Regions from separate parts of the Caballeronia sp. GAWG1-5s-s genome, predicted to be linked through region 2. Evidence: predicted binding sites of a transcription regulator. Region 2 holds the regulator's gene; the other holds the start of a gene.

Region 1 (15,174 bases), on a different contig from region 2:
TCGCGCCGGGCGCGAAGATTGTCGTGTATTTCGCGCCCAACACCGACGCAGGCTTTCTCGATGCCATCAGCACGGCGATTCATGACACGAAGAACAGGCCGTCGGTCATCTCGATCAGTTGGGGTGGTCCCGAATCGGAATGGACGCCGCAGGCCCTAAGCGCTTTCGATCAGGCGTTCCAGTCGGCTGCAGCGCTCGGCATCACGGTCTGCGTCGCATCGGGCGACAACGGTTCGGGCGACGGCGTGAACGACGGCGCCGATCATGTCGATTTTCCCGCCTCCAGCACGTATGCACTGGGTTGCGGCGGCACGTCGCTGCGGGCGAACGGCAATCAGTCGAGCAGCGAGACCGTCTGGAACAATGGCGCGGGCGGCGGTGCGAGCGGCGGCGGGGTGAGCGCGACCTTCGCGTTGCCGGCGTGGCAGGAAGGGCTTCACGTCACGCGCGCGGGTGGTCAGCACAGTCCGCTCACGAAGCGCGGCGTGCCCGACGTCGCGGGGGATGCCGATCCCGAGACCGGCTACGAAGTGCGTGTCGACGGTCACAACATGGTGATCGGCGGAACGAGCGCGGTCGCACCGCTATGGGCCGGGCTCATCGCGCGCATCAATGCGATCAAGGGCGCGCCGGTGGGATACATCAATCCGCAGCTCTACAAAAACCCGTCGCTGCTCGTGGATATCACGCAGGGCAATAACGGGGATTTTGCGGCGTCGGCCGGATGGGATGCGTGTACCGGGCTCGGACGGCCTGATGGCAAGAAGGTGCAGGCTGCCGTGAGTTGAAGCGGGCACGGCGTGCTCGTGATGCAACAAGTCATGCTTGGCGAGCACGCCGGCGGCCGGAGGGATCGTTGGAGCATTCACGGCGAGACGCGCGAAGGAATCTACCGCAACAAGACGCACGCCCGACACGGCGGTCTCAGCGACCGGCCTCATTGGCGCCTGGCAGCCATACCGACGAAGCCCGATGCCTTTCGAGGCACATACTTCGTGTGCTGCTGAAGAATATCGCGCTGCTGGTTCCCTCTGGTCGCCTCTGCGCCGACTGGAGCACAATGAATGCGGAAGTCGACGCGCGGGCGGCGGGCTGGCACCGCCGAGCGCTGCTAATCACGACGCGTGGAGGTTGCTATGAAAAGCCTCAAGGGTAGCTGCTTAACGCTTGCGGCCTTGTCGCTCCTACAGGCCGGAAACGCTGCTGCCGCCGACGTCTCACAAGGCGGACGACATTTGACAGCGACGGAGTGCCGTGACCTGTCCGCGATGAAAAACAAGCAGCCCCCGACAAAGACGCAACACCGCAGCGAGCTCTCGGCGTTGAGAAAAGCCGGCTACAACCCTGCACCGTGGCACGACGACCCCCACTACCCCGCGAACCTGCACGCAGCGCAGCGCTTGGTCGACCAGTGGTTCGAGACGGAGTGCAAGTAAGTGGCGACGGCCGGCAATGGCCGATTAAGCGATTGCGAGCCCGCCGCGCGACCGCAGATCGGGACTGCCTGAAAGTCCCGGAAGGAGAAATGACATGATTGGTGTTTTCGTCAGATTTCGCTACGGCGACGACTTCGATGAGCAAGCCGTTCGGCACATCGCTCAGACCGCGCGCGCGAAGTTCGAAGGAATGGCGGGCTTACACTCGAAAGCGTTCACGGTCGATTCCGCGCGGCGCGAGGCGACGAACTTCTATGTGTGGGACTCGGACGACGTCGCCAATGCATTCTTCTGCAATGAAAATCTGGATCGAATAGCGGGCCTGTATGGCGTGCGCCCCGACGTTAAGTTCGTGCAGATTGCCGCGCTGGTGGAGAACAAGGGCGCGTGACGCCGCGGTCAATGAGGACGGCCCGAGGTGTCCGGTGTCAACGTTATATGCAGGGGTTCGGGGCGCAATTCATGGCTTCGTCATCGAAGAAGAGCCACGCGGGCCACTTCGCGCCGAGTCGCCTTGCGAGCGCTTCGCCGCCTTGCTCCATGACGTAAATATCGTTGCAGAGATATGGGAGGAGGCGCGACTTCACCGGCTTTCACAGCGCGTCGCATATCGCCCGTATCATCCGTGGACACGCGCTGTTCCCGCTTTCATTCCAGCGTGAGCACGACGCGACCGTCCACCTTCCCGCTTTTCAGATCGGCGATCACCGAGTTGATGTTCTCCAGCCGGTCTCGACGGATGTGCGCGCGCACTTTGCCTTCGGCGGCGAAGTCGAGTGCTTCCTGGAGGTCGCGCCGCGTGCCGACGATGGAACCCCGCACGGTGATGCCGTTGAGGACGGTCGAGAAGATGGGCAGCGGAAAGTCGCCCGGCGGCAGGCCGTTCAGAGACACTGTGCCGCCTCGGCGCACCATGCCGAGCGCCTGCGCGAACGCGCTGCGCGACACGGCCGTGACCAGCACGCCATGCACCCCGCCGATCTCCTTTTGGATGACGGCGGCGGGATCGCCGAGCGATGCATCGATTGCCAGCTTCGCCCCGAGATCGCGGGCGAGCGCGAGCTTGGCCGGATCGACATCCACCGCGACCACATGCAGGCCCATCGCGATGGCGTATTGGACTGCAACGTGCCCGAGCCCGCCGATGCCGGAAATGGCGAGCCATTGTCCGGGCCGCGTGTCCGTGACGCGAATGCCCTTGTAGACGGTCACGCCCGCGCACAGAATCGGCGCGATCTGGTCGAAGGCGACCTGCTTCGGCAGGTGGCCCACATAGTCGGGGTCGGCGAGTACGTATTCCGCATAGCCGCCGTTGACCGAATAGCCCGTGTTCTTCTGCGCATGGCAAAGCGTTTCCCATCCCGAGAGGCAATGCTCGCAGTGCCCGCACGCCGTGTAGAGCCACGGCACGCCGACGCGATCGCCTTCCTTCACCTGCGTAACGTCCGCTCCAACGGCGGCGACGTAACCGACGCCTTCATGACCGGGAATGAACGGCAGCGTGGGCTTCACGGGCCAGTCGCCGTCGGCTGCGTGGATATCCGTGTGACAGACACCCGACGCCGCGATCTTCACGAGTATCTCGTTGCGGCCCGGCGTCGGAACCGGCACTTCTTCGATGCGCAAAGGTTCGCCGAACGCATGAACGACAGCGGCTTTCATCGATGTACTCATGAGAAACTCCCGTGGACGAAAGACGGCGACTCGTGTGGTGAGGCACCGGACGTGCGGTCAGTATGCGCGGCAACATTACGGGGCCTTTGACTCAGGTCAAGCGAAGCACGAGACCACATGTCCTTCTGTCATCGCGTCTTTGATCCGGCGTTGTTGCGATAACGAGGCGTAAATCCGTGAAGATGAGCGGCATCGGATACGCAGCCAGGGCCCTCGCGTGAGCGTGGCCAAAGCGGCGAGTCCTTCACGGATTCGACGACGAAGCGACGAACGCCGCAGCGACTAACCCCTGTCGGCCAAGAGTCGCGCGAGGCGCGAACGTTGAGCCGTGTACTCAGGCAGCGACGTCGCAGAGGCGGGCCAACATCAATCCGGTCGCTTGCTGTGTTGCGCGGATCGGTCGCACCATTCCGGAAGACGTCGGCCACATGGAAAGCGACTCTCTGCACTGTCTGACGCAACGCCAGGAAGGCTCCGACGACTCGACGACTATTTCACTCCGGCCGGTCCTTCACGACCTGTACCACGATTCTTCGATTCTTCCAGAACAGGTCGTGCACGCGCGGCTGCAGGCGCCGCAGCAGCTCCGGATCAGCCCTTTCGAATATCAGCACGGCCGCTGGCGCCGAGCCGTCCCCAGGAACACGCTCGATTCCGTCGCACGGAGGAAAGCCATACTTGGCCAAGAACTGTTTGATCTCGTCGTCAGAGCTTTCCGCTTCGATATTGTTCACTAGCACGAATGTCATGATGTTGCCCTCGAACCCGTCGAGTCCTCGCTGTCGGACTGCCTTCGATTTGCACGGCATGGCATTAGAACCTTCAAACGGCACCTGCCGATCGCTATCAATCCGACGCTAGGATTGCGCCATCGCCACGCTTCGCCGTTCGCGCTCAGAGTCGCGTTTCAACACGTTTCGAATGCGCGCGAGCATCGCCGTCTGCGCCTCTGTGGGGCGGATCTGGCGAACCCGCTCATCGGCCAAAATCTTGTCGAGCAGCGCGAGCAGCTTCCCGCACTGGGCGCGCTCGGCCAGAAGCACGGGCAGCGTGAGAAGCGCCTGTTCCGGCTCGAATTGCACGATGATTTCCTGCTCACCCCCTATCCGGCGCCACTGTTCGATCGGAAGCGCCGGAAGGTAGCCGCCATAGTCCTTCAGCATCTCCTGGCCCAGTGTGAGTTCGGCCAGCGAGACGGGCTCTCCCTTGGGCGACAACAGATGCCAGATGCGTGCGAATGCTTCGGCGAAGCCGCCGTGCGTGACGGATGCCAGCGCGTTCTTGACCACTGCGAGACTGCGCAGGTCCGGCTCTGCTTCCGTTTGAGGCCCCGCCGCCTTCTGTTTGTCGGCGAGATAGAGCGAGAACATGTTCCCGTATATGTAGAAGAACGCCGACTCAGTGAGCGCGTCGCGCATCGCTCGGTAGTAATCGAGTGAGGCGCTCACCAGGTCCGAAGCCTTGCTCTCGGCCGTGCGTAGCGGATCGTCCGGGCCGACCGCTTCCCGGTGCGCCTTGACGGTCTGCGCGGCCGGACCGAGCCACCATAGCCACGGGTTGGCATCCGAAATCACCCAGCGCTGAAGGCGCAAGGGATGCAATTCGCGCAGCATCTTGGCGCTCATTTCGTTCGACATGAACTGCACGAGCGGCTGCGCGAACAGTTCATAGGCATGCTGATTGAAGTCCGAGACCGCAGCAACAATCTCGAATGGCTTCTCGTCGACACGCTTGAAGCGATTGAGCCGCGCACGGATGTCCTCGAGCTGGTGTTCGCGGAACTCGACATCGTATTGAGTCCGCTCCGCATCGCCCGGGCGCTCGGTGATGACCATCTCATACAGGCCCGGCGTCAACAGCTCGATCGCCTCCAGCACGGAGACGATCTGCGAATACTCCTTTTTCGCGACCTTGCCTGATACGAAGATACCAAGATGGCCGATGTCCTGATGCACGAGCCCAACAATCACCTGTCCCCGCGCCTTGATCTCCTCGGTGCTGCCATACACGTCCGCAACCCAGTTGAAGGCTTGCTGAGGCGGCGTGATGTTGTCGCCCATCGACGCAAAGAGGATGATCGGCGAATGTATTTCTCGCAAGTCGAAGGTTTTTCCATTATCTGACTGCACACCGCCGGACCATAGCTTGTTGCCGACGAAGAGATTGCGGGTGATCCACTCGATCTCGTCGCGGTTCAACAGGTAGTAACCGCCCCACCAGCGTTCGAACTCGAGAAAGCGCGGCGGCTCGGTGTCGATGTTGGAATACACCTTGTAGTACTTGTCCCAAAGGCTGTTTGCGGGGTTCAGGTTCTCGAAGTTCTGCACGAGATGGGCGCCGTCGAACTTTCCGTTGCCCACATCAGCGGCGAACGATGACATCCAGGTGCCGCCGAGCATGCCGCCGGCATAACGCATCGGGTTGTCGCCTTCCCCTTCGCGCCATGCGCCGCCCCAATAGGACATCGGCGCGCCGTTGATGACGATGGGTCCGGTGTCCTCCGGATCGGCGGCTGCGAGCATCATGGCCGCCCAGCCGCCCTGGCAGTTTCCGACGATCGCAGGCTTCGGACTGTCGGGATGCAGTTCACGCACTTTCTTGACGAACTGCTGCTCGGCTGCGCACACGTCGAGCATCGTTTGCCCGGGCTCGGGGTCGACGAAGAATATGACGAAGTACACAGGATGTCCGCCACGCAATGCAACGCCCACCTGTGAGTCGTCCTTGAAAGCGCCAATACCGGGACCATGTCCGCCACGCGGGTCGATGATCACGTAAGGCCGCTTCTTCATATCGATTCTGACGCCGTCGGGCGGAATGATTTTCAGCAGTGCATAGTTCACCGGTCGTTCGAAGCTGCGGCCGTCGAGAAGCGTCTCATGTTGAAAGTGCAATACGGGCGTGGGCCCACCCTCGAGTTCCATGTGCACGAAGTTGTTGCCGCGTTCGCGCATCGTGTCCCAGAAGAGTATCGACCGCTGCACAGAATCGACTGCATAGCGCCAGCCATTCTGCGCGCCCGTCGGCGTTGCGAGCGTGGCAGGCCACGCCGCTGAACTGCCACCGAGCGATTCGCGCATACGCGCCTGGAAAGACTCGCAAGCGAGCTGACTGCGCTTCTGAAAAAGCAACCCGACTTTGAGGGCAATGTCGTGGCTGCGGGACAGTTGCGTTCCTGCATCCATGGGGGAGACTCGCAGATAGAGTGAATGGGCAATCGTCGCGCTAGCGGTTGCGACGTTTGCAGCATGTTGCTCGTAGCCGCGAGACGCTGGCTTGATACAGATCAACCGGGCCGTCGGCTGCGACGCATCCATATCTGCACATGTCGATGGTCGGCACGTCGAGCAAAGCGATCGAGAAGCAGCGCTAACTTGGAGGATGAAAACTTACGCCGTCGCAGTCATTGCGCGACGATCTTTCGGGTAGACGGCACGTTGATGTGCATCAAAGAAATCCCGTCGCGGCGCGGATAGGTTGAATACCGACAAAGACGAACCATCCCCCACGGCACGCATCGACTGAGGCATTCGGCTCACGTCCAGGTCGGTCGGGGCAACGATGCTCACTTGTCATGGCCACCCTATGTTCATCGTCGAGTATTGGATCATGAGCGAGAGTAGCTACTGCGCGCCTCACATGGCAAAGCGGTCACGGCGTGCGCTCGCGGCCACGCTTGCAGTGGCGCTTTCGCTCGTACTGGCGAGTTGCGCGGCCCCCGACATGCACCCTTCCGTCGACATGCCCGGCCGATTCGCTGCGGCGCCGGCATCCGTCGATGAACCCGAGACCGCCTGGTGGGACAGCTACGGTGACCCGGTGCTGGGGGACCTGGTTCGTCGGGCGGCGCAGGAGAACCGCGACATCAAGGTTGCAATGGAGCACGTGCGCGCGGCGCGGGCCGGCGAGACGATCAGCCGGTCATGGCTGTTTCCCAGCGTCGGGATTTATGGCGCAGCCTTCGATCACAAGACCGGTTTCGATTCGTTCTTCAAGCAGACCGTGCCAGAGGCCGCCGACACGAAGGGTTGGCAAGCCGGCGTCGACGTCTCCTGGGAAATCGACATCGCTGGCCGACTGCGCGCGGGCGCCGCAGCGGCCGCCGCGGACACGCGCACGGCGGAGGACGTCGCGAGAGGCGTGCGTCTGCTGGTCGTGTCGGACGTGGCCACGAACTACTTCACGCTCGTCGGCGCGTTGCGGCAACTCGATACGGTCCGCGCGATCTCGGCCGCGCGTGACGAGACGCTACGGCTCGTGACGGCTCGCCAGCGCGTCGGCCTCGCCACGCCGTTCGACGTCGAGCGAGCGCAGACCGAAGCGGCGACGGCCCACGCCGCAATACCGCCGCTGGAAACGCTGGCCGCGGTGTCGCGTCATCGCATCGCCGTGCTCATCGGCGATCAGGCGTTCGCCGCGTCGAGTATCGCGCCGTCGCGCGTCGATATTGCCGCTCCGACCGCGCGCGCCGGACAGCCAGCCGCACTCTTGCAACGCCGGCCGGATCTGCTCGCCGCGCAGGCGCAACTCGACGCAGCCAATGCGCGTCGGCAACAGGCGAAGGCCGAATGGTTCCCCCGTCTCTTCCTCGGGGCCCTGTTCGGCCGCGAGGGGCTCGACGTCAACGGCATGGCGCTCGGCGCGGCGCGCTTCACCAATGTAGCCGCATTACTCGCGATGCCGATCTTCAACGCGGGACGGACGCAAGCCCTGAACGACATCGCCGAGAGCGGGCAGAAGGAAGCGGTGCTTCGCTACGAGAACGCGATCGTGCGCGCACTCGAAGATGTCGAGAATTCGCTCGTCGCACTCGACGACGAGCGGCAACGCGCGCAACTGCTGGATGGCGCCGCCAGTTCGGCCGAGGCGGCCCTGCGACGCGCCCAGTCGCTGTACGACCGCGGGCAGACCGATCTTTTGCCGCTCCTCGATGCAGAGCGCTCGCGCTTGTCAGTGCGAGTCAGCGCCAACGACGCCAACACCCAACTGCTGCTCGACAGCGTGCAACTGTACAAGGCACTCGGTGGCGGGTGGGAAGTGTTCGAGCCCTCCGCGACATCGAGCGGTGCGGATGCAGCACATTCCCCGAAATCCTGAACCATCGTCCGAAACGAGGAACTGTCGTGAGAACCCATGTCTGCCGGGCGCTTCCAGTCATATGCTTCGCCGCGATCTTGTCAGGCTGCTCGGAAAAGCCGCCACCTGAAGCGTTGCGTGTCGTTCGCACAGCGGAGATCCGCTACGACAAGACTCAGGAGACGGATCGATACTTCGGCTCCGTGCAATCGCGCTATGAAGTCGATCAGGGTTTCCGCGTCGGCGGGAAGATCGTGAGCCGCAAGGTGGACGTGGGCATGAAAGTGCATCGAGGCGACGTCCTCGCCGTCCTGGACGGCACAGATTACAGGCTTGCGGTGCAGGCCGCGCAGGAGAAGTTGACCGCGTCGCAAGCGCAGGCCCGGCAAGCCGAGTCGGATCGAAAGCGGCTGGAAGCGCTCAAGGCCGATGGTTCGGTCAGTCCGTCCGACGACGAAAAAGCGCAGACGAACGCGCGCACGACGCGTTCCGCCGCCGAAGCCGACGCGCGCAATCTCGAACTCGCCCGCAATCGTCTCGAATACACCACGCTGCGCGCGGAGCAGGACGGGGTCGTCACGAGCGTGAAGTTCGAGACCGGCCAGGTGGTGGCCGAAGGGCAGCCCATTGTCTCGATCGCGAAGGACGCCGAGCCCGAGATCGTCGTCAATGTGCCGGAGGACCATGTGCAGTCGTTCAAGACGTCGCGATACAAGGCATGGCTTGCCAGCGCATCCGCCGACACGTTCGATGTCGTATTGCGTGAACTATCGCCCCAGGCTGCGGCGCAAACCCGCACCTTCCGCGCGCGCCTGAAGCCCGCGGTGCCCCGATCTCTGCCGCTTGGCGCAACCGCGACGCTCGTGGTCGAGCGCCCGGCGGCGCAAAACGACGTGGCCGCTATCCCGGCTGGTTCGATCACTCAGAATAATGGCCGGCCCGCAGTCTGGGTGGTTCGTCAAGAAGGGACCAACGCAACCGGAAAGGTCGATCTCATGCCCGTCGAGCTGCGCGGGTATCGCAACGACGACGTGCTTGTCTCCGGGCTGCCGGCCGGCGAGTTGGTGGTCACCGCGGGCGTGCACAAGATGGCACCGGGCCTGAAGGTGGTACTTGGCGGCGTTCGGAGCGAAGTCGAAACGAAGAAGGTTTCACATGAAGTCGCTCAATCTCACTGAATGGGCGCTGAACCATCGCGCCATCGTCCTGTTCCTGATCCTCTCGATCACGATCGGAGGCGTGCTGGGCTTCACCAGGCTCGGTCAGCTGGAAGATCCTAACTTTTCGGTGCCTTCGATGACGGCGGTGGTGATCTGGCCCGGCGCGACCGCGCAACAGATGCAGGACGAGGTAGTCAACCGCATGGAGAAGAAGTTCGAGCAGCTCGACCACTTCGACAAGGTCAAGACCTACGCCCGGCAGGGATACGCCGGCATGCTGATCTCGGTCAAGGGCGGTACGTCGCATGCGGACCAGCGCGAAGCCTGGTATCAGGCGCGCAAGAAGTTCAGCGACATCAAGCTCGAGCTGCCTGACGGCGTCATCGGTCCGATCTTCAACGACGAGTTCAGCGACGTCACCGGCCTGCTATACGCGGTCAAGGGCGACGGCATCAGTCAATGGGAGCTGAGCGACATCGCCGAGGACATCAAGCGGCGCCTGCTCAGGGTGCCGATGGTCAAGAAGGTCGACGTCTACGGCAAGCAGGCCAAGAAGGTCTATGTCGAGTTTTCCAACGAGCGCCTCGCCGCGCTCGGCATCACGCCCCTCCAGATTGCGGAAAGCCTGCGCAATCAGAACGCGGTGGAAGCAAGCGGCCAGATCGATACCAGAACTGACCGCCTGATGGTGCGGGTCAGTGGTCAGTTCAACGACCTGGACGACATCCGCAACGTTCCGATCGCTGCCGCCGGGCGCGTCATCAAGCTCGGCGACTTCACTACCGTCACGCGAGGCTACGAGGACCCGCCGCAGTACACGATCCGCCACAACGGGCAACAGGTGCTCATGCTCGGCATCGTGATGACCGACGACGGCAACATCGTCGAACTCGGCAAAACGCTTCAAGGCACGATCGCCAGGGTGCAGTCGGAGCTGCCGTACGGCGTCGAGCTCGAGCGCGTGGCCGACCAGCCGACCGTGGTCGGCGAATCGGTCTGGGAGTTCGAGCGCTCACTGCTGGAAGCGCTGGCGATCGTGCTGGTCGTGAGCCTTCTGAGCCTCGGCTGGCGTACCGGCATCGTCGTGGGCCTTTCGGTGCCCATCGTGCTCGGCGTGGTCGCGCTGGTGATGCTCTGCATGGGCTGGAATCTCGAGCGCGTGTCGCTCGGCTCGCTCATCATCGCCCTCGGTTTGCTGGTCGATGACGGAATCATCGCCGTCGAGATGATGGTGGTGAAGATGGAGGAAGGCTGGGACCGCGTGAAAGCCGCCGCGTTCTCTTATTCGTCCACTGCACTGCCGCGGCTTACCGGCGCGCTGATCACCACTGCGGCTTTCATGCCCATCGGCTTGTCCAGATCGACGACGGGCGAGTACGCGGGCGGCATCTTTTGGATCGTGGGCACCGCCGTGCTGTTCTCGTGGTTCGTGTCCGGGATCATCACGCCGTATCTCGCGGTGAAGATTCTGCCGGACATCAAAAAGCACGACCACGGCGGCGACCCCTACCGCACGCCGTTCTACAACAAGCTGCGTGGAATGATCGAGCTCGCCATCGCCAGGCGATGGTGGGTCATCGGCGCGACGGTCGCAGCATTCGCTTTGGCCGTCGCAGGCAGTCAACTCGTGCCGCAGCAGTTCTTCCCGAACAGCGACCGGCCGGAATTGATCGTCGAACTGCGCTTGAAGGAAGGCGCTTCGTTTGCTGCGACCACCGAGCAAGTCAAGAACATGGAGGCGGTGCTCGCGAAGGACGCGGATGTCAAGTTCTACACGGCATACACCGGTGCCGGCCAGCCCCGCTTCTACCTGGCGCTCGACCCCGAACTGCCGAACCCCGGCTACGCCGTCTTCGTGGTGATGACCAAAGGCCTGGAAGCGCGCGAACGCGTGCGCTCGCGCCTGATGTCGATCGCCAACGACACGTTCCCCGCGGCGTGGGTCCGCGTCACGCGCCTGGAACTGGGTCCGCCGGTTGGCTTCCCGGTGCAGTTCCGCGTCGTCGGCTCGGACAAGCAGAAGGTTCGCGAGATCGCGCGCGAGGTCGAGGCGGTGGTGGCGTCGAGCCCGAAGGTCCGCGACGTACAACTCGACTGGAACGACCCGGTGCGCACGCTGCGCGTCGATCTCGACCAGGACAAGGCGCGTGCGCTCGGCCTGGCGCCTGCGGACGTCGCCTTCGTGACGCAGGTTTTCATGAATGGCGCGGCCCTGTCGCAGTTGCGCGAGCACGAAGACCTGGTCGACATCGTCACGCGCGCCGTGCCTTCCGAGCGCCTCGATCTCGACACGCTGAAGAACGTCAATGTGTACACACGCGACGGAACGGTCGTACCGCTGTCTCAGGTCGCGCGTGTGCGCGACGTGCTCGAAGAGCCGGTATTGTGGCGGCGCAACCGCGACATGGCCATCACGGTGCGCGCCGACGTCAAGGATGGCGAGCAGGGCGTCTCGGCCACGCAGTCGATCGTGCCGCGGCTCGCGGGCATCGAGGCGAAGCTGCCGTCTGGCTATCGGATCGACGTGGGCGGCGCCGTCGAGGAAAGCGACAAGGCGAACAAGGCTCTGGCGGCGGTGTTTCCGGTGATGCTGATCACGATCCTGTCAATCCTGATGCTGCAGTTGCAGAGCTTCTCCAAGATGTTCATGGTGCTTCTGACCGCACCGCTCGGGCTCATCGGGGTCGTGGCCGCGCTGCTGATCTTCCGGGCGCCCCTCGGCTTCGTGGCGATCCTCGGCATCACCGCTTTGTCCGGCATGATCATGCGCAATGCGGTCATCCTCGTCGATCAGGTCAGCAAGGAGACCGAACAGGGCCTCGATCCCTGGAATGCGGTGCTGGAAGCCGCGATCCATCGGACGCGTCCCGTCATGCTGACCGCCGCGGCCACGGTGCTTGCAATGATCCCGTTGGCGCGCAGCGTCTTCTGGGGCCCAATGGCAATCGCCATCATGGGAGGCCTCACGGTGGCGACGGTGCTGACGATCTTTTTCGTGCCGGCGTTATATGCCGCGTGGTTCAAAGTCCAGCGCGGGCAGCGCCCCCGGGCCGTCGATGCAGCGCCTCCGGCGGGGCGGCAAACGGCTGCGGCCGAATGAAGACGTGAGCACGGCCGAAAGAACATGGACGCATCAGGCGGGGAGCATGGATGCGTTGCTCACTTCGCTGCGCGCAGCAGGACTCGTCAGCACCTGTTCGAAGCTTCCTCAGAAAGGTTCTACAGCGGAGCATGCGGACGTGTCGTTGCTGGCGGTTATACGATGATGCGGAGTTCAGATCACCCCTCGAAGGATGAGGGAACACCCGGAAGGCTCTTGAGCAACGCCGAGCGGGTCCAGTGCGCGACTTCACATGCCGGGGCTACGCGGCCTCGGTTCTGCTTCGGCGCCCTATCGACCGGCTGTGGTCTGAGCAGGCAATCGCGAGTTGCATGGCTTCGGGTCTTAGCTATTCCGCCCACGATGACCAATGCTCACCAGCTTCGCGCCGAGTCGCCTTGCGAGCGCTTCGCCGCCTTGCTGCATGACGTAATCGTGATTCCATTCGAAGAGCGGGCGCGCCACGGGAGCGAGCAGATTCATCCAGCCACGGCCGGTGCGCACGCGCCATTCGTATCGGACGGCGGTGAGCTCATCGCTCGATGAGAACGTCCAGCGCCCGATCCCCTCCACATCGCCGCTCGCCACGCCTTCGAGCAACACGAGCGGCTTAACCTGCGTGACGCGCATATCGAAGCGCACGCGATACGGCAGGCGACCCCTCCACACGTAACGATGCAATGCGCCCACGCCATCGGCCGCGCCGCTTTCCACTTCGCTCACGCGCTCGACGCAGGTCCACCATTGCGGCCACGCAGCCGGATCGTGAACGGCGTCCCATACCGCCTGAATTGGCGCCCCGATCTTCCAGACGGTAACGAACCGATATTCGCTCGCGTGCACGATTGCCTCCAGAGCGCTCACTCCCCGTTCGGAATCGGCTCAATGGCCTCGTCGGTTACTGGCCGCCGCCGAGCGCGTTAATCGCGACTTGCAGCATCGGTGCGGCCTGTTCTCGCGGCTAACCTTTCTAGTACGTCGCTTTATCTTTCATCGACCAAGCCACTCGAGGAGGATAGTAGATCATATCCGGGTCTCCGCAACCCGCGGTCGAGTCGGGGGGAATAGACGTGCAGTGTCCTGACGCACACTGGCGGCCATGCGTTACACGGCAACTCGCCAGTCTGCGACGCCCAACAACCGTGCCCCGATGTGTCGTGGGCCAACCGACAGTTCGCCCCGACGAGCCATTCGGACGGCAGTTTCCCGCGTCGACGTTTCCTTTAACTTCAATGACTTACGCGCCGGCCGCTGTGTCGCGCATCGCATGGCACGGAACCTGTGATGAAGAGGGCGAGCGACGCCATACGCGCTCAATTCTCCCGGCCTTCGGGCCTTACTGAAATAGGTGACCAAAATGTGCGCACTGAACATTGTCGACCTTCGCCACGAAGAGGAGCTTTCCCGGACCGAGATGGCACAGGTCATCGGAGGGCATGACGTGGAGAAGGAAAAAGCACTTGTCGAGCTATGGGGTGTCATTCACTCAATGACTGCTCTGGAGAACGAGCCCGAGCCCGCTCCCCCGCATGTGCCCATGAAGCTCTGACCGTCGAGATGCGGGTCTGGTCCTCGGGGTCGAACGGCAAGCGAAAGAGGAAGACCGCAAGGGCTGCTTTCCGGCCGTTGCGGTATCGGCTGAAGCGGCTGGGAAACGAGATTGATGCGCCTGGAGACGAAGCCGCTCGCAAGAAGCGGCGCTAAAACTCGACAACGTGCGCGATATTGATTCGTCGAAGGTCGCCTCGAGCAGAGCCAAGTGCTCCGCTGCATGCAGGCGCTGCTTTTTTCCGCCGCGCTGGCTCGTCGGCGAGACACCTACCGCACTAAGAATCGACGATTCACTGGCATGGGCTTTATGAGTCGTACTAAACCAAGGGTTCTGGAAGCTGTCATTAGAGACTTTGCGGCGATGACCCAATGCGTATTGGTTTGCGGCGGAAACTGACTGACTCTTAGCGGAAGTGAGTCAGTTCTTGCTCGACTGTCAGTTGGACCGCAACGGCAATTACATTGAAATTAGGCGGGAATTCTAGTGGCCGTCGCGGCGCCGTTCTTCATGGCGCAACGCATTTATCCGGTCTTTTGTATTCCAGCAATGAAGGCTCCCTGACGAGTCCCGCCCCCGCTCCCTCATCCCTTGCCCAGAGGTGGCCGGCTCGGAAACCCAGCCATATTGCTGAGCTGAGCGAGTTCATTGGCGGCCTCGCGCAGCAGTTCCGAGTACTCGTGGATCTTCTCTGCGGTCAGCCGCTTGCGCGGGCCCGCCAGGCTAATGACGCCGACGCAACGCGAGCCGCTGACCACCGGTGCCGCGACCGCCGACATCCTCGGCGCAAACACCTCGTCGATCATTGCGTAGCCGCGCACGCGCGCGGCGTGCAGGAAACCGAACAATGCCTTCAGCGTCGTCGGCGCGTTAGGGCCGAATTCCTTCGGCTGACCGAAGCCCTGCTTCAAGACGAGCGCGGCCGCTTGTTCATCCGACATCGTCATGAGCCACGCGTGACCGGTCGACGTGCACGAAAGCCGCGCGGCCTGACCCATGTCGGGATCATAGCGAAAGCCCGTGCGCTGTCCGTCCGCCTTGCCGACCCAGATGATGGCGTCGCCATCCACCAGCGACAGCCGCGCCAGTTCGCCGGTCTGCGCCGCGACACGTTCGATGATCGGCTGCGCGATGTCCGCGATGCCGGTCAGGCTCAGAAACTCGAGGCCGTTCGACGTC
Region 2 (15,174 bases):
ATTGCGTTTCAGAGCAGCCCGGGCGAGGGCTTTCGTATCAGCGTCGATCTTCCGCTCAACGGACTCGCCTGAAGCGGCGGCCGATGAATGGCACCATGCGACGTATGAAGCAGGAACACGCCGATCGCAGCGATCGCGAGGCTCGTTGCAATCAGCGCAACGCTCGCGCGGCTTGTGGACAAATTGTTATTTAGTCGTACGTATCACATAGATGCGACCACCCCTACACCGCAATCGTCTTCGACGTCTTGAGTCCGATCCACATCAAGCCTTCTCGCAGTCCGGCCAGCAACGCATCGCTCTCGCTGACGTACGTCGATGCGTGTTTGAAGCGGTGAGCGAAACGCCCGCCCTCCACGTTCGGATGTTCGAGGCCGATCGAGCACATGAAGCCTCGCGGCGTCTCCTCCGTCTGGCAGGTGACGACCCACTGCGCGGCTTCCACTCTGGCTTTGAGCGACATGTTCGTTCTCCGTTGGACGCTTTTCACTCTATGCGCCGCGCCTTTGGGCGCGTTTGCGTCAGATCAAAGGAATCACGCGCCGAACGCCGCCTTGCGCCGGCTTGATCTGCATCAAGGGCGGGCGAGCGGCGGCCGGTAGAGTCGGGCGCAAGGAACGAATCGTCATTCCGATGCCGCGCTCGACGCGACTGCGATTACCCGCCACGAGGCCGCCATGTACACCCGCATTCTTGCCCCCATCGACGGCAGTCCCACGTCCGCGCACGCGTTCGACGAAGCCTTGAAGATCGCGCGGGACAATCACGCCGCACTGCGGCCGCTCTTCGTGGTGGACCTGCAGCCGGTCTCCTATGACGTCGCCGCCACCTTCTATCCCGACATGCGCGAGGCCATGATGGAAGAAGGCCGGCGCCTGACCTCGGAAGCCGCGAAGCGCATGGATCGCGAAGGGGTCGAGGGAACGCCGTTCATCGGCGAAGTCCAGTTGACGGGCGACGACATCGCCCAGCGCATCTGTCACTGCGCGGAAGATTTCGGCGCCGACCTCGTGGTGATGGGCACGCATGGCCGTCGCGGCTGGCGGCGCCTGGTGCTCGGCAGCGTGGCCGAACGCTTCGTGCGGCTCTCGCGCTGGCCCGTGTTGCTCGTGCCGGGACGCGATGCCGAGGAACTCGCGAGACGCCAGGCGGCTGCCGCCAGCGATTGAGACCGCGAAAGCCTGCGCGTGCGTCGGCGGGGCATCGGCGATAATGCATTCACAACGCGCTTACTGGCACCGCCCGGTCTGGCTCGAATAGCGCGACCGCGCGGACTTTCGCATCAGGCCGATATGACCAACAACGTAGGCCCGGATTCCGTCACGGCATCGGCTGCTTCGGCAGGTCGTGTCGTCGCGCTCGCGACCGCTCTCATCGCCGGCGCGATACTCTTTGCGGCGTGGTGGGCCGTCGTTCGAAGCACGCTGAGCGCTTCGGTCCTTACGCCGCGCGTCACGGCATTGCTCATCGCGAGCGGACTGGCTAACGCCGCGCTGCTCGCCTGCCTCGTCTACGTCGTGCTCCTCATACGCCGCCGCGCGGCCGGTGTCGCGCCCGCGTCGGCTACATTGCCGCAGGCGCGGCTCGACGGCATCATTCGCTCGACGACCGAAGCCATCATCACCGTCGATGCGCAGCAGCGCATCGTGCTCTTCAATCCGATGGCCGAGCGCGTGTTCCGCTGCCCGGCGAGCGAGGCCATCGGCGCGCCGCTGTCGCGCTTCATCCCCGAGCGATACCGCGCGGCGCACGAGGAACAGGTCCGGCGTTTCGGTCAGACGGGCGTGTCCGACCGCCAGATGGGCGCGCAGCGCGTGCTCTACGGCCTGCGCGCGGACGGCGAGGAGTTTCCCGTCGAGGCATCCATCTCCCAGATCGACGATATCGACGGCAAGCTCTTCACGGTCATCCTGCGCGACGTGACTCAGCGCGTGCAGGCCGAGGCCGAACTGCAACGTTCGCGCGAGGAACTGCGCGCGCTGTCGGCTAATCTTCAGCACGAGCGCGAAAAGGAACGGACGCGCATCGCGCGCGAATTGCACGACGATGTCGGACAAACACTGAGCGCGCTGAAGATGGACGTCGCCGCCCTCGAAGCGCGGCTGACTGCCAGCGCCGCTCAGCGCGACGACGTGGCCGGCCAGCTCGCGCGCATGCGCAGTGCGATCGACGGCAACATCGCTTCGTTGCGGCGCATAGCCGCTCATCAGCGGCCCGTCATGCTCGATGATCTCGGACTTGCCGCCGCCATCGACTGGCTCGTCGACGACTTCACGCAACGGCAGGGCATCGACGTGGAATGCGAGTTCGGCACGGGCGAGATCGCCTTCAATGCGGACGCAGCGACCGCCGTTTTTCGTATCATTGAGGAAGCGCTCGACAACGTCGTGCTGCATGCCCGCGCGAGCCGCGTGAAGCTCTCGCTCGGCGCGGATCATGCCCATTGCGTGCTGCGTGTCGAAGACGACGGCGTGGGCGCGCCCGCGTTACCCGGCGCGAACAGCAAGTCGTTCGGCCTGCTCGGCGTGCGCGAGCGCGCGAACGCGCTGGGCGGCACGGTATTGATCGAATCGAACCCGGACGACGGCTTCGCGCTGACTGTCCGGCTGCCGCTTGCCGCCGTGAGCGAACAGGAATCGCAACCATGACGATAAAGGTGCTGATTGCGGACGACCATGCGATGGTGCGGGAAGGCTTGCGCCATATCCTCGACAATGCGCGCGGATTCGAAGTCGCAGGCGAAGCGAGCGATGGCGCGAGCACGCTCCAGCTCGCGCGCTCGACCGATGCGAACGTGCTCGTGCTCGACCTGTCGATGCCCGGCCGCCACGGGCTCGACCTGCTGAAGCAGATCAAGGAAGAACGGCCCGCGCTGCGCATCCTCGTGCTCACGATGCACGCCGAACAGCAATACGCGGCGCGGGCGTTCAAGGCTGGGGCGTCGGGTTATCTGACCAAGGAAAGCGCGAGCGCGGAACTGGTTGCGGCGCTCGCGAAGGTCGCGGCGGGCGGCGCGTATGTCAGCCTCGCCATGGCCGAGCGCATGGCGCAAAGCCTCGCCGAACCGGCCGACGCGCTTCCGCATCAGCGCCTGTCCGACCGCGAGTTCGACGTGTTCCGGCGGCTGTGCGCGGGCGAATCCATCAACGAGATCGGCGACGCCCTGTACGTGAGCGCGAAGACGGTCAGCACGTATAAAGCGCGCATCCTCGAAAAAATGAACATGCCGCACGAGGCCGCGCTCGTGCGTTATGCCGTGCGGCACAAGCTGCTGGACGACGACACGGACGACAGCGACGCGAGCGACGCGAGCGGCGCGAACGACGCAAGCCGCGACGTTTGAGCGAGAGGCTTGTCAGGATTTCCCTACACCGCTTCGGAAACGCCTACCGAACTTTCCACGCGCGCCGATATATTTTTGAGATGGCGCGGCAAATAATTCGATGCATCAACCAACCGTTGCGCATCTAGGCTGTCGGGCCTTGCGATCGAAGCTGGCACGCGTGCGCGAATCGAGTTCGACAGGAGGCGTCATGTTTCAGGTAAGCGATGGCAGAACTGCTGCGTCACCCGCAACGGCACCGGCCTCGCGCCGCGTGTATCAGATCGCCCATTCAACCCATTTCACCCGTTCCGCCAATAGCGCCGATCGCGCCGGCTGCGACATCAAGCACAAGTCCGTACGCTGTTCGACCTGCTCGATGCAGCGCGTCTGCATGCCGAGCGGGCTCACGCCGGATGAATCCGCGCGTCTCGATGCCATCATCTGCTCGACGCGCACCGTGCGGCGCGGCGAATCACTCTACCGTTGCGGCGACGCGTTCCAGAGCCTTTATGCGGTGCGCAGCGGCTGCTTCAAGACCGTGGTGCTGCACCGCGAAGGACAAGAGCAGCTCACGGGCTTCTACCTCGCGGGCGACGCGCTCGGACTCGATGGCGTGAGCTCGGACCACCACAGTTGCGATGCGATCGCGCTCGAAGACAGCGTCGTATGCATCATTCCTTTCGACCTGCTGGAACTGCTCTGCCGCGAAGTCAAAGCCATTCAGCATCATGTGCACCGGCTGATGAGCAGCGAGATCGTGCGCGAATCCAGCCTGATGATGTTGCTCGGCACGATGACGGCCGAGCAACGCGTCGCGGCCTTCCTGCTGAACATCTCGACGCGCATGAAGGCGCGCGGTTATTCGCCGGCGCAGTTCGTGTTGCGCATGACGCGCGAGGAAATCGGCAGCTATCTCGGGCTCAAGCTGGAAACCGTGAGCCGCATGTTCTCGAAGCTCCAGAAAGCCGGCGTGGTCGATGCGCGCGGCAAGGACGTACGCATTCTGGATCAGGCGGAACTGGAAAGCGTGTGAACGAATGCGCTCACGCCGCGATGCGCAGCACCGCGGCGCCGACCATGCGACCTTCGCGAAGATCCGACAGCGCGCGGTTCGCGTCGGCGAGCGGATAGACGGTCGTTTGCAGATGGAGCGGGATGGACGCCGCGCGCTGCATGAATTCCTGACCGTCGGCGCGGGTCAGATTCGCCACCGACACGATGCGCCGCTCGCCCCACAACAGGGCATACGGGAACGCCGGAATATCGCTCATATGGATGCCGCCGCACACGACGATGCCGCCCTTCGCCAGCGCCGCGAGCGCCGCGGGCACGAGCGCGCCGGATGGCGCGAAGACGAGCGCGGCGTCGAGTTCATCGGGCGGCCGCTCATCGCTGCTTCCGGCCCACGCCGCGCCGAGCTGCATCGCAAGCGCTTGAGCGGCGCTGTCTCGCGCGCGCGTGAACGCGTAGACAGTGCGGCCCTCGTGCCGGGCGATCTGCGCGACGATATGCGCCGCCGCGCCGAAGCCGTAAATGCCGATGCGCCTCGCATCGCCCGCCATCTTGAGCGTCCGGTAGCCGATGAGTCCCGCGCACAGGAGCGGCGCGGCTTCGACGTCGCCGTAACGCGACGGCAGATGCAGACAGAAGCGGCTATCCGCGACCATTCGTTCGGCGTAGCCGCCGTCCAGCGTATAGCCGGTGAAGCCGGGGCTGTCGCACAGATTCTCGCGGTGCGTCGCGCAATAGGTGCAGTGGCCGCAAGTGTGCCCGAGCCACGGCACGCCCACGCGGTCGCCCACGACAAAGCCGTCCACGCCCGCGCCGATCGCGGCGACGCGGCCGACGACTTCGTGCCCCGGAATGACCGGCCGTTTCGGATGCGCCAGTTCGCCATCCACGACATGCAGATCCGTGCGGCACACGCCGCACGCGATGACATCCACGAGCAGTTGCCCCGGACCTGCGACGGGATCGCCGATATCGGCGGCGCGCAGTAGCGGGGCGGTTCCGTCGTAGAGCATGGCACGCATCATTTGGCTCCGTGCGTATGGGTTCCGTGATAGGCGCTTTCCGCGCGAGCGGCGGGTGCATCGTCCGGCAATCTCCAGGCTCGATGCCGCTGTATCCGCAGCGTGCCGCCATCGTCGAAACGGAAATAGCCGCTGCGCAGCATGACCGGCCTGCGTCCCACGCTGGTCAGCAATTGCTCGGCGGCGCCTTCTATCGCGACGCGGCCGAGTTCGAACGCGTGCCGCAAGTCTTCTTCACGCGACGACGCCGCGCCGAAATGATCCTCCAGGGCCTCTGCCGAGATGGTACAGGGAATACGCTGTCCGTCGACATACGCAAGGAAGGTGAGAGCGGGCTCGTCGCCTGCATAGATGGGAGCGCTTTGCGAAAACGTGATGTTCATGGTGATGTGCCTCGCACGGGATGAGGAAAGCGGCGCCGGCTCGCCGCCCTTCGATCGCGATACATCTATCCATGTTCGCTTGCCCGCGCCCACGACGCTTGATGCAGATCAAGCGGCCCGTGCCGCGCGACCGCATCATCGTCGTGTGTGTTCACTCGGGTCCATTGCGCCGCCATGCTCACTCACATCGCCAACGCGCGCGCCAGGCGAGCCGCCCGCGCCCGTCACGCGCTTTCCATCGGCTTCGTCGCGGGCGTGCTGCTGAGCGCCGCGCCCGCGCTGGCGCAGACGGATGCAAACGCGCTCGTCGATCAGCACCACTGCATGTTCTGTCATACCAACGATTCGCCTTTCCTCGCGCCCTCGTTTCAGCAGATCGCGGAGCGCTATCGCGACGATCCGAAAGCGCAGGCGATGCTCGAACACAAGGTGCGCGTGGGCGGGCGCGCGCACTGGGGCGACATGGCGATGCCCTCGCCGCCCGAGCGCGGCGGGTCGATTTCGGCCGAAGATGCGCATGCGCTCGTGCAATGGGTATTGCGCCACTGAGACGGCCTCCACGGAGAGCGACATGCGTATCACGCTCAAACTCGATGCTTTCGATCACGCCGCGCAACCGGCGTTTGCCGTGCTGTGGATCGACCGCGAACGCGGCCGCTGGTCGCGCGAGGCGCACGAGCGCGTCGAATTGCCGGCTTGGGGCACATGGGAATCCGCGCGCGAAGGCACGTTGCTGCGGGATTCGGGCAGCATCACGCCGCTCGTTTTGCTGCACGGGCTCGTGCTCGCTGCCCTGCCGAAAACGACGGGCGTACCCCGCGAGATGCAGCAAGGCCGCGCCGAATCTCTGGCTTCGCGCGGCAGCAGTTCAACGCCTGCCAAGGTATTCGGACATTGGCATATCCAGTGCATTGACTGCGAGACGACGGTTCCCGAGCACGAACTCTTCTCGGACGAAGAGGACGCCGCGCCACCGGCCGGCCTGGGCTTCAGCGCAACGTAGAAAAGGCATCCGTCGTCAAGATGCCGGCGAAGACACGCACCGTTGCTTCAGCAGGCCCACGGCATTGTCGAACGCATGGTGAATCGCGATGCTCAAGTCCGCGTCGGTACTGCTCGCCACCGGCAGTAGATCGAACTCGCGCGTGATGAGATCGAGGCGCGCATCGAAAACGCGCTGGCCCGACGGATCGCGGTAAGCCTCGACCGTCAGATGGCAATTGGCGATGTCCTTCGCCAGCCGCTCCAGCCGCACGAGTTCCACGCCCGCCTCGCGCTCCGCGTCGTTGGACCCCGCGAATCCGAAATACGCAATCTGCAATCCGAGGCCCATGATCGTGCTCTCCCACCTTCTTTGCAAATGCCGGCGCGCCGGTGAACGCCCTGTCCGAACGCTGAGATGGTGGCGTCAGACCATCGTCCGTTATTCGCGTCGAACGCGCTTGACTCATATCAAGCAGCGCGCTGTCATGCTGCGTCGTCAGGCAAGCTTGAATCGGGTTCGACGACATACTTCCTGAAGTTCATCTCGATGCTGCGAATCTGGCTCGCGCAGCTCGAATACAGCCAGCCCGGGCCGCCGTCCATGCCGTACATGCCGCGGCACATGCCCCTCAGGCTGATGCGCGCCCGGTCGCCGTCGAAGCCATTGCCGGCCGCCGGCGTGCGCGTCGCCCAAAGATAAACGACGCCTGCTTCGAGCGGACGCCCTGTCTCGATGCTCGCCGCGTCCGCGCGACGGATGCGCGTGGCCGAATGACGCGCCACGTACTGCCGCGTGCGCTCCCAGCGCGCCGTGCATTCATCTCGACCGGTGCATTCGACCGACGCAAACTCTCTTGCTTCTGCAAGCCGCGGCTCTGTCTCCCTGAAACGATTCCAGCGCGCGTCGGACGAACACGCGGCCACCCTCAGCAGCAACGCCGCATAAAGCATGCGGTAGGTCATATCGCGCTCCATGTGCGATCGTCGTGACGCGAAACAACCCTATCGCGATGCAGCGCGGTAGTGTTGATCTGGCTCAGTGGACGGTCATATGCCGGTGCCGAGGCATCACGCACTGTTCGCAACGGAGGCTTTGACGCCGCCTCACCGCCAGATCAATCCGCGTTTTTCCATATCACACACGTGAGCACCGCGAATGCAATGACGATCACCGCCACCATCGCGATGGTCGCTATTCCGAGGATCTTGCTCATCGCATTTGCTCATGGAGTCATCGTTGCGAGCGCTTATGTTAAGAGCGCGTCGACTGGTCTCGTTTGATGCAGATTAAGCAAGCGGCTCTCGATAACGATACAGAGGCAGCGCACATGTCATTCGTGTCGCTCGATTCGGCGCCGTCAGACATCCTCCTCCAGGCTGTAAAAGAGCTCATCCTCCTGCGCACAATGAACCCGCACGATTTCATCGAGCGCAAAAAGAAGACGCTGCATCTCCTTCCTGGCCGGCCCGTCATTGTCGTCAGCCGGAAGATCAGCCGCCAGTCGCCGGAGCTGAAAAACAAGGCGAAAAATCTCGCGATGGCTGCCGCTCAGTGCGGCCATCGGATCGTCGCCCGCGAGGCGCTCTGCGAGATACGGGTAAAGGTGCACGTCGTCGCGCTCTTCGTGAGGCAGAAGCTCGCGCGTGAGACGCTCGTTGATCCTCTCGAGTTCAGCCTGCACCGAGGCGCCGGGCAACTCGGGCAATTGGTAGGCAATGCGTCTGAGTTCGTCGAGCAACGGTTCGATCTCCGAATGCGCCGCGCGCAAGCGGTCCGATTCGCCGGGCGGCAGCGCCTTCATGCCGCGTGCCCGCGATGTGGTTCGCAATGCCCGCAGCGCATTGCCTATGACGGCAACGTCGATCAGTTCCTGCAGCACCGCGCCTTCCAGCGGCCTCAGCAGGCCTAACGCCGCCACGATCATCGCCGCGATCGACAGACCCATGCCGGTCATCACGCACTGCACGGCAATGCGGCGCGACGAGCGCGCGATGCGCAGCGCATCCACGAGGCGATCGAGCCGGTCGGCGAGCAGCACGACGTCGGCCGCCTCCGCCGATGCCGCGACGCCGCGCGCGCCCATCGCGATGCCGACGTCCGCTGCGGCAAGCGCGGGCGCATCGTTGATGCCGTCGCCGACCATCGCCACGACCGCGCCCTTCTGCGCTGCCTGAATGGCCGCGAGCTTGTCCGCCGGCGTCTGTTCCGCATACACCTCCGTCACGCCGAGGCTCGCGCCGATGGCTTCGGCGACATCGCGCCGGTCGCCCGTCAGCATGCCGAGCCGCGCGATGCCGGCCTGCCGGAGCAAGCGCAATGCTCTCGGCGTATCGAGGCGCACATCGTCGGCGAGCCACAACGCGCCGGCCATGACGCCGTCGATATCGACGAAGAGCGACGAACCGCCTTCGCGTCCGAGACGGCGCAGAAAAACCGCGCTCCACGACGCCGCGGGCGCGCCGGCCGCCGCATGGCCGAACGAGCCTATGACCACGCGCTTTCCGTCGACGTTGCCGCTCACGCCCGCCCCGGCCGATTCGACCACTTCCGTCGGCGCGGTAAGGCGCATGCCCCGCTTGCGGGCGGCGAGCGTCACCGACTCCGCCACGACATGCGGCGAAGCCTGCGCAAGCGACGCAGCCATATGCAGCACGAAGTCGGACGCGAAACCTTCGCTGCACTCGACGCGCACGAGTTTCGCCTGCCCGCTCGTGAGCGTCCCGGTCTTGTCGAAGAAGAGCGCCTGCGTGCTCGCGAGGCGTTCCAGCGCGCCGCCGTCCTTGATCAGCACGCCGCGTTTCGCGCAGGCGGAGATGCCCGAGACGATCGCCACCGGTACGGCAAGTATCAGCGGACAAGGCGTCGCCACGACGAGCACGGCCAGCGCCCGAACGACGTCTCTCGTGACAATCCAGACGCCGCCTGCCAGGATCATCGTCAACGGGACGAACAGCAGCGCATAGCGGTCCGCGAGCCGCACGGCGCGGCTTCGCGACCGCTGTGCCGTCTCCACCATGCGGACGATGCCCGCGAAGGTGCTGTCGCGTGCCGTGGCCGTGGCGATCATCTCGAACGGCGCGCCGGCGTTGATGATGCCGCTCCTGACCGCGTGCCCCGCGCTGCGCGTCGTGACCGCGGACTCGCCCGTCACGGCGGATTCGTCGAGCGCGGCTTCGCCGAGCAGCGTGCCGTCCACCGGCACGCTTTCGCCCGCGCGCACGAGCAGCCGGTCGCCGGGGCGCGCCGCCTCGGGCTCGATACGCCGCCATTCGCCCGCTTGGAAACGATGCGCCTGTTGCGGCGCGCGGCTCAGAAGCGCGGACAAGGCCTTGCGCGCGCGGTTCTGCGCGAAGCCTTCGAGCGCCCCGCCGCTTGCGACCATCAGCGAGATGATGGCAGCGGTCAGTGACTCGCCGACGGCCGCCGCCACGCATATCGAGAGCAGCGCGAGGATATCGACGCCCGGCTCCCGGCGACGCAGCGCACGCACGATGGACACCGACAGCATGACAAGCGCCGGCAGCGTGGACGCGAGCCAAAGCAAGCGCGCAACCTCGATGCGGCCAGCGATATGCGAAATCCCCCCGGCCGTGAGCAGCAGCGCGGTGACCGAGACCACCGTGAATTGCGTGGCACGCGGTGTCGGGATGACGCGATGCATGGCTTTGTCGCTCATGGCTTGCCTGCCTTTGACCGGCGCCGCAGCATCGGGCGTGCGGCGGCCGGCGCCCGTCGATGCGCCGCTGGACATGTTCGAGCACATCGGCGAAGGTCAAAGCGCGGCGAGGCCATCGCGTGCTCACGAATCAGCAAGCGCAGCATTTCCGCCACCAGAGGCCCGATGAAGAGGCCGATCGGCCCGAAGGCCGCTGCGCCGCACACGACCGCCGCTAATGCCAACGCAAACGGCATCCGCACGGCATTGCCGATGACGAGCATTCGAATCACGTTGTCGATGGAGCTGACCACGAGCGCGCCCCACAAGAGCAGGCCAGCCCCCGCCCATATCCTGCCCTCGATGAGAAGGACCACACCCGTCGGCAGCCAGACCAGAAGCGCACCGAACGGCACCAGTGCGGCGAGAGCGGTCAAGATGGTCAGCAAGACGGGCTCATCCACGCCCGCCGCCCAATAGCCGGCTCCCGCCAGCACCGCCTGTCCCGTTGCCGTCGCGGGCACGGCTATCAGCACGGCGCGCGCGACGGCTTCGAGCGACGCGAGGTATTCGTCGAGTCTGCCGCCCATGCTCCGGCGAGCGACATCGCGGGCACGGACCGACAGCCATGCGCCGTATCGATAGACGAAGTACAGCGCCAGCAAGGTAAAGAAGAACTGGAACGCATTGCGGCCGACCAGTCGGCCCATTGCCGGAAGATTGCGCATCCAGTCGCCGCCGAGCGGAGGAACCTCGTCCCTGCGTGCCGGCAACTCGCGAATCAAAGCGGCCAGATCTTCGCCGATGACAGGCACCCCGGCGGCCAACGACGCGACGCGCTCGGGCTCGCGCCCGCTCCACGAGGACAAGCGAAGGCCCAGTTCGAGCGTCTCGTGCGTGAGAGGCACCGCGACGGCCAACGCAATGCCTGCGGCCGCCAGCGCCAGCAGCAGGGTCGCCGTCAATGCGCTCAGGGTTGCCCGGCCGCGCAGCAACCGGAGGACGCAGCGGTGTATCGGCCATGTGGCATAGGCGACGATGAGCGCCCATAGAACGGGCTGCACGAACGGACGAACAAGCATGACGCCGAGCGCGAGGATCGCGATGGCGGGCAGCCACGATGCATCGAACGGCATCCTGTTTCTCATCGGCGCGCCATCCCGTCATGCGCTGGCGCTTGCAGAGCGCAGCATCTGCGAACGCGACGCCGGCCGAGAGTGTCAGAAAGGCGCGTCATGCCGCGACGTCCTTCCCGCGCTTTTGCGGAACAGATGGTGCCGCGCGAGGTACTTTTCGAACTCGACGAGCGCGAGCACGACACTCGACACCGCGAGCGACACGGCCAACTGCCACGCGTCGAGCGGCGCGGTGTGCAGCATGTCGTTGAAAAACGGCATATAGATCGCCGCCATCTGCAATGCGACGGTCAGGCATACCGCACCCGCGAGCGCGCGGTTCGAGCATAGCCCGAGTTCGAACACCGACCGGCGCGCCGAGCGGATGCCCAGCACCAGACCCATCTGCGAAAGCGACAACACCGTGAATGCCATGGTCTGCCATTGCGCCTGACCCGCCGCCAATGCGCACGCCTCGGTGCCCAGTGTCAGAAGCGAAATCGCCAGCGACACGCCGACGATCCGTTGCCACATGCCGCCCGCGAAAAGGCTCTCGCGCGGCGGCCGCGGCGCGCGCCGCATGATGTCCGGCTCGGCGGGTTCGGCAGCGAGCGCAAGCCCCGGTAGTCCGTCCGTCACGAGATTGATCCACAAGATCTGGATGGGCAGCAAAGGCATCGGGAGCCCGAGAAGCGGTCCCGCTGCGATCACCAGCAATTCCGCCGCGTTGCCCGTCAGGGCGTAACGGATGAACTTCGTCACGTTGTCGTAGATCCGCCGTCCTTCCTCGATGCCCGCGACGAGAGTGCCGTAGTCGTCGTCGAGCAGGACCACGTCCGCAGCCTCGCGCGCGACGTCCGTGCCGCCCTTGCCCATCGCTACACCGATGTCGGCGCGGCTCAATGCGGGCGCGTCGTTGATGCCGTCACCGGTGACGGCCACGCAGCGCCCGCGCGTCTGCAAAGCCTCGACGATACGGATCTTCTGCGCCGGGTCCAGCCGCGCAAACACGCTCACGCTTTCTATCCTGCGCACGAGTTCGTCCTGCGATAGCGCGTCGAGCTCCGGCCCCGTGACAAGCGACTGCCCCTGCGACATGATGCCGAGCGACCGGGCGATGGCACCGGCCGTCAGCGGATGGTCGCCGGTCATCATCACAGGAACAATGCCGGCGCGCCTGCACATGTCGACCGCCTGCGGTGCGCCCGGCCGCGGCGGGTCCTGCATGCCCAAAAAACCCAAAAACACGTGACCGGTTTCGATCCACGCCGCCGTGGAGTCCATATCGGCGCCGGCGTTCGCTTCGCGCTTCGACACGGCTATCAGCCGTTGACCGTCGGCGGCCATGCGCGCAGCAATGGCGAGCTGCGTGGCCCGGTCGAGCGGGCCTGTCGAACCGTCAGTGGTGGCATCGCAGCGAGGCAGGACGGCTTCAGGCGCGCCCTTCATGTAGGCCGTCAAGCCGGACGATGTCCGGTACACCACGGTCATGCGCATGCGACTGGAGTCGAACGGCAGTTCGATGCTGCGCTCGCCCGCTTGCAGGAAGGCCTCATTGAGACCATGAGCGTCCAGGCCCGCCTCGCGCGCGGCTCGCCAGATCGCGACTTCGGTGGGATCGCCGAGCCACTTGCCGGTTTCGGCATCGCGCTCGCCCGCCTCCTCGCCGCAGGCAAGCGCCGCTGCATAAAGGAGCGACCGCGCGTCGGGACCGAGCGAATGCGCATCGCCTTGCGTGAATGGGATGCAGCTTCCGTCCGGCAGCCCCAGTTCGACGACGCGCATGTCGTTGAGCGTGAGCGTGCCGGTCTTGTCCGTGCAGACGTGGCTGACCGAGCCGAGGGTTTCGATTGCGGCGAGATTGCGCACGAGGGCTCGTCGCCGCGCAAGATTGCGCGCGCCCAGAGCGAGCATGACAGTCAGCACCGTGGGCAGCGCCTCGGGAATCGCCGCTACCGCGATACTGACCGAAGTCAGCAGCATCAGCGAGACGGCTTCGCCGCGCGCGACGCCCATCGCAAAGATCGCCACGCACGTGAGCGCAATGGCGATGCCCAGCTGGCGCCCGAACGCGGCCAGCCGCTGCTGTAGCGGCGTGCGCGGCGGCTCGATGCGTCCGAGCAACGCGACGATCTTGCCTAGCTCCGTGTCCGTCCCGGTCGCCACCACGATGCCGCTGCCGCGCCCGGACGCGATGCTGGTTCCCATATACGCCATGTCGCGGCGCTCCGCGAGCGGCGCGTGCTCGGCAATCGGGGCAGCCGACTTGTCGACGGCAAGCGATTCGCCCGTCAAGGCAGACTCATCCGTGCGCAGTTGTATCGATTCGACCAGCCGGATATCCGCAGGCACGCTCGCGCCTGCTTCCAGGCACGCGAGATCGCCCGGAACGACTTCGGTCGCGGGAATAGTGAGGCGCTCGCCGTCGCGCACCACCGTCGCGCGCGATGCGCCCAGCTTCCTCAACTCGGCCATCGCATGCTCGGCGCGAACGGTTTGCATCAGACCGATTGCGCCGTTGACGAGCACCAGCGCGGCGATTGCCAACGCCTCTCGCACATCGCCCGTTGCGCCAGCGATGCACGCGGCCACCAGCAGCACGATGTTCATGTAGTCGCGAAACTGCCCGCCGATGAGCGACAGCAACGAGCGAGGCCGCTCGCGGATCGTCTCGTTCGGACCGTGCCGCGACAGACGTCGTGCCGCTTCGTCGCGCGAAAGTCCGTCGCGCGCGTGCGATGCGAACGCCAGCGCGACATCTTCGGATGTCCGCTCATGCCACGGTCCGGTCGCGATTTCAGTCATGCGGGCTTTCTCGATGTGAGGCACAGCGTCTTCGCACATGATGCGCCCGCAGCGCCTCGCCTTCGGCTGACCTGGATCAAGCGACGTGCACGCGCGAAGTATCAACATGGGTGTCGCCGCCCGACGACTCGATGGAATCGACATGACTGACACCGCCGAACGGGCGCCCCGCCCGCGCAGAGTGCTGATCGCACTCGACAGTTCACCCGCTTCGGAGAATGCGCTCGCGTATGCAGGCAAGTTCCTCCCGGCCGGGGCGTCCATCCGCATCCTGAGCGTGCTTGCGCAGTGCAATGCGGCGCTGCCGGTGCCCGACCTCGTGCGCCACTCTCTGCACGAGGCCCGCGGCAGTGCCGTGACGGACGCGCGCGAGATGCTTCGCCGTTCCCAGAACGCGCTACGCAACGCAGGGCATCACGTGGAAACGGTGTTGCTCGAACTGTCGGACGGCCGGAACAACGCGCAGGCGATCGCGCAGGAGGCCGAAGACTGGAACGCGGACCTGCTCGTGATTGGCGCACATCAGCATCACGGCCTGCTCCGCTGGATCGAGGGCAGCACGGCCGAGCCGCTGGCCGCCAACCGGAGGCTGCCGGTTCTCGTCGTCCCCGAGTCGTTCGACGCAACCGGGGCGCACGAGCCAAGGCGCATTCTCTTTGCGGTCGACGGTAGCAGCGAAGTCCTTCCGGCATTGCGCTTCGGCGCGGGCCTCGCTTCATCCGCAACGCATCTTCGGGCGATTCATGTGATCGACAAGGCCATGCGCATGACCAATCCGCTTCCGTTCTCACTGCTCGAAGAAGCATTCGACGAGGACGCGCGAGCAGCGAAATCCATGGCGCGACGGGTGTTTTCGAACGCGCCCGGCGAGAC

The links. Region 2 encodes FNR, which switches genes on or off when oxygen is low (the NO sensors DNR and NnrR bind a similar motif). Its sites were predicted from a motif close to TTGATNNNNATCAA; they were not measured.
Region 1: adhP (alcohol dehydrogenase AdhP) is a predicted target of FNR. The motif match lies at 3,197-3,210, and genes of this name have one in related genera.

The regions. Positions count from the first base shown of each region.
Region 1 is NZ_JALQDC010000030.1:331,531-346,704, reverse strand. Features, by position in the region: gene NCR34_RS23905 (S53 family peptidase) at 1-788, shown strand, start outside; gene NCR34_RS23900 (DUF4148 domain-containing protein) at 1,137-1,436, shown strand; gene NCR34_RS23895 (hypothetical protein) at 1,531-1,827, shown strand; gene adhP (alcohol dehydrogenase AdhP) at 2,085-3,110, opposite strand; gene NCR34_RS23885 (RNA-binding protein) at 3,605-3,859, opposite strand; gene NCR34_RS23880 (DUF3141 domain-containing protein) at 3,968-6,295, opposite strand; gene NCR34_RS23875 (efflux transporter outer membrane subunit) at 6,792-8,207, shown strand; gene NCR34_RS23870 (efflux RND transporter periplasmic adaptor subunit) at 8,234-9,364, shown strand; gene NCR34_RS23865 (efflux RND transporter permease subunit) at 9,342-12,446, shown strand; gene NCR34_RS23860 (SRPBCC family protein) at 12,792-13,289, opposite strand; gene NCR34_RS23855 (hypothetical protein) at 13,804-13,995, shown strand; gene NCR34_RS23850 (IclR family transcriptional regulator) at 14,580-15,174, opposite strand, start outside.
Region 2 is NZ_JALQDC010000033.1:106,510-121,683, reverse strand. Features, by position in the region: gene NCR34_RS24770 (PAS domain-containing sensor histidine kinase) at 1-72, shown strand, start outside; gene NCR34_RS24765 (hypothetical protein) at 224-463, opposite strand; gene NCR34_RS24760 (universal stress protein) at 678-1,169, shown strand; gene NCR34_RS24755 (PAS domain-containing sensor histidine kinase) at 1,293-2,648, shown strand; gene NCR34_RS24750 (response regulator) at 2,645-3,343, shown strand; gene fnr (fumarate/nitrate reduction transcriptional regulator Fnr) at 3,534-4,358, shown strand; gene NCR34_RS24740 (zinc-dependent alcohol dehydrogenase family protein) at 4,369-5,358, opposite strand; gene NCR34_RS28250 (DUF1488 family protein) at 5,358-5,834, opposite strand; gene NCR34_RS24730 (c-type cytochrome) at 5,916-6,290, shown strand; gene NCR34_RS24725 (DUF3564 family protein) at 6,313-6,744, shown strand; gene NCR34_RS24720 (hypothetical protein) at 6,760-7,074, opposite strand; gene NCR34_RS24715 (hypothetical protein) at 7,209-7,688, opposite strand; gene NCR34_RS24710 (heavy metal translocating P-type ATPase) at 8,084-10,402, opposite strand; gene NCR34_RS24705 (AI-2E family transporter) at 10,399-11,517, opposite strand; gene NCR34_RS24700 (cation-translocating P-type ATPase) at 11,602-14,301, opposite strand; gene NCR34_RS24695 (universal stress protein) at 14,444-15,174, shown strand, end outside.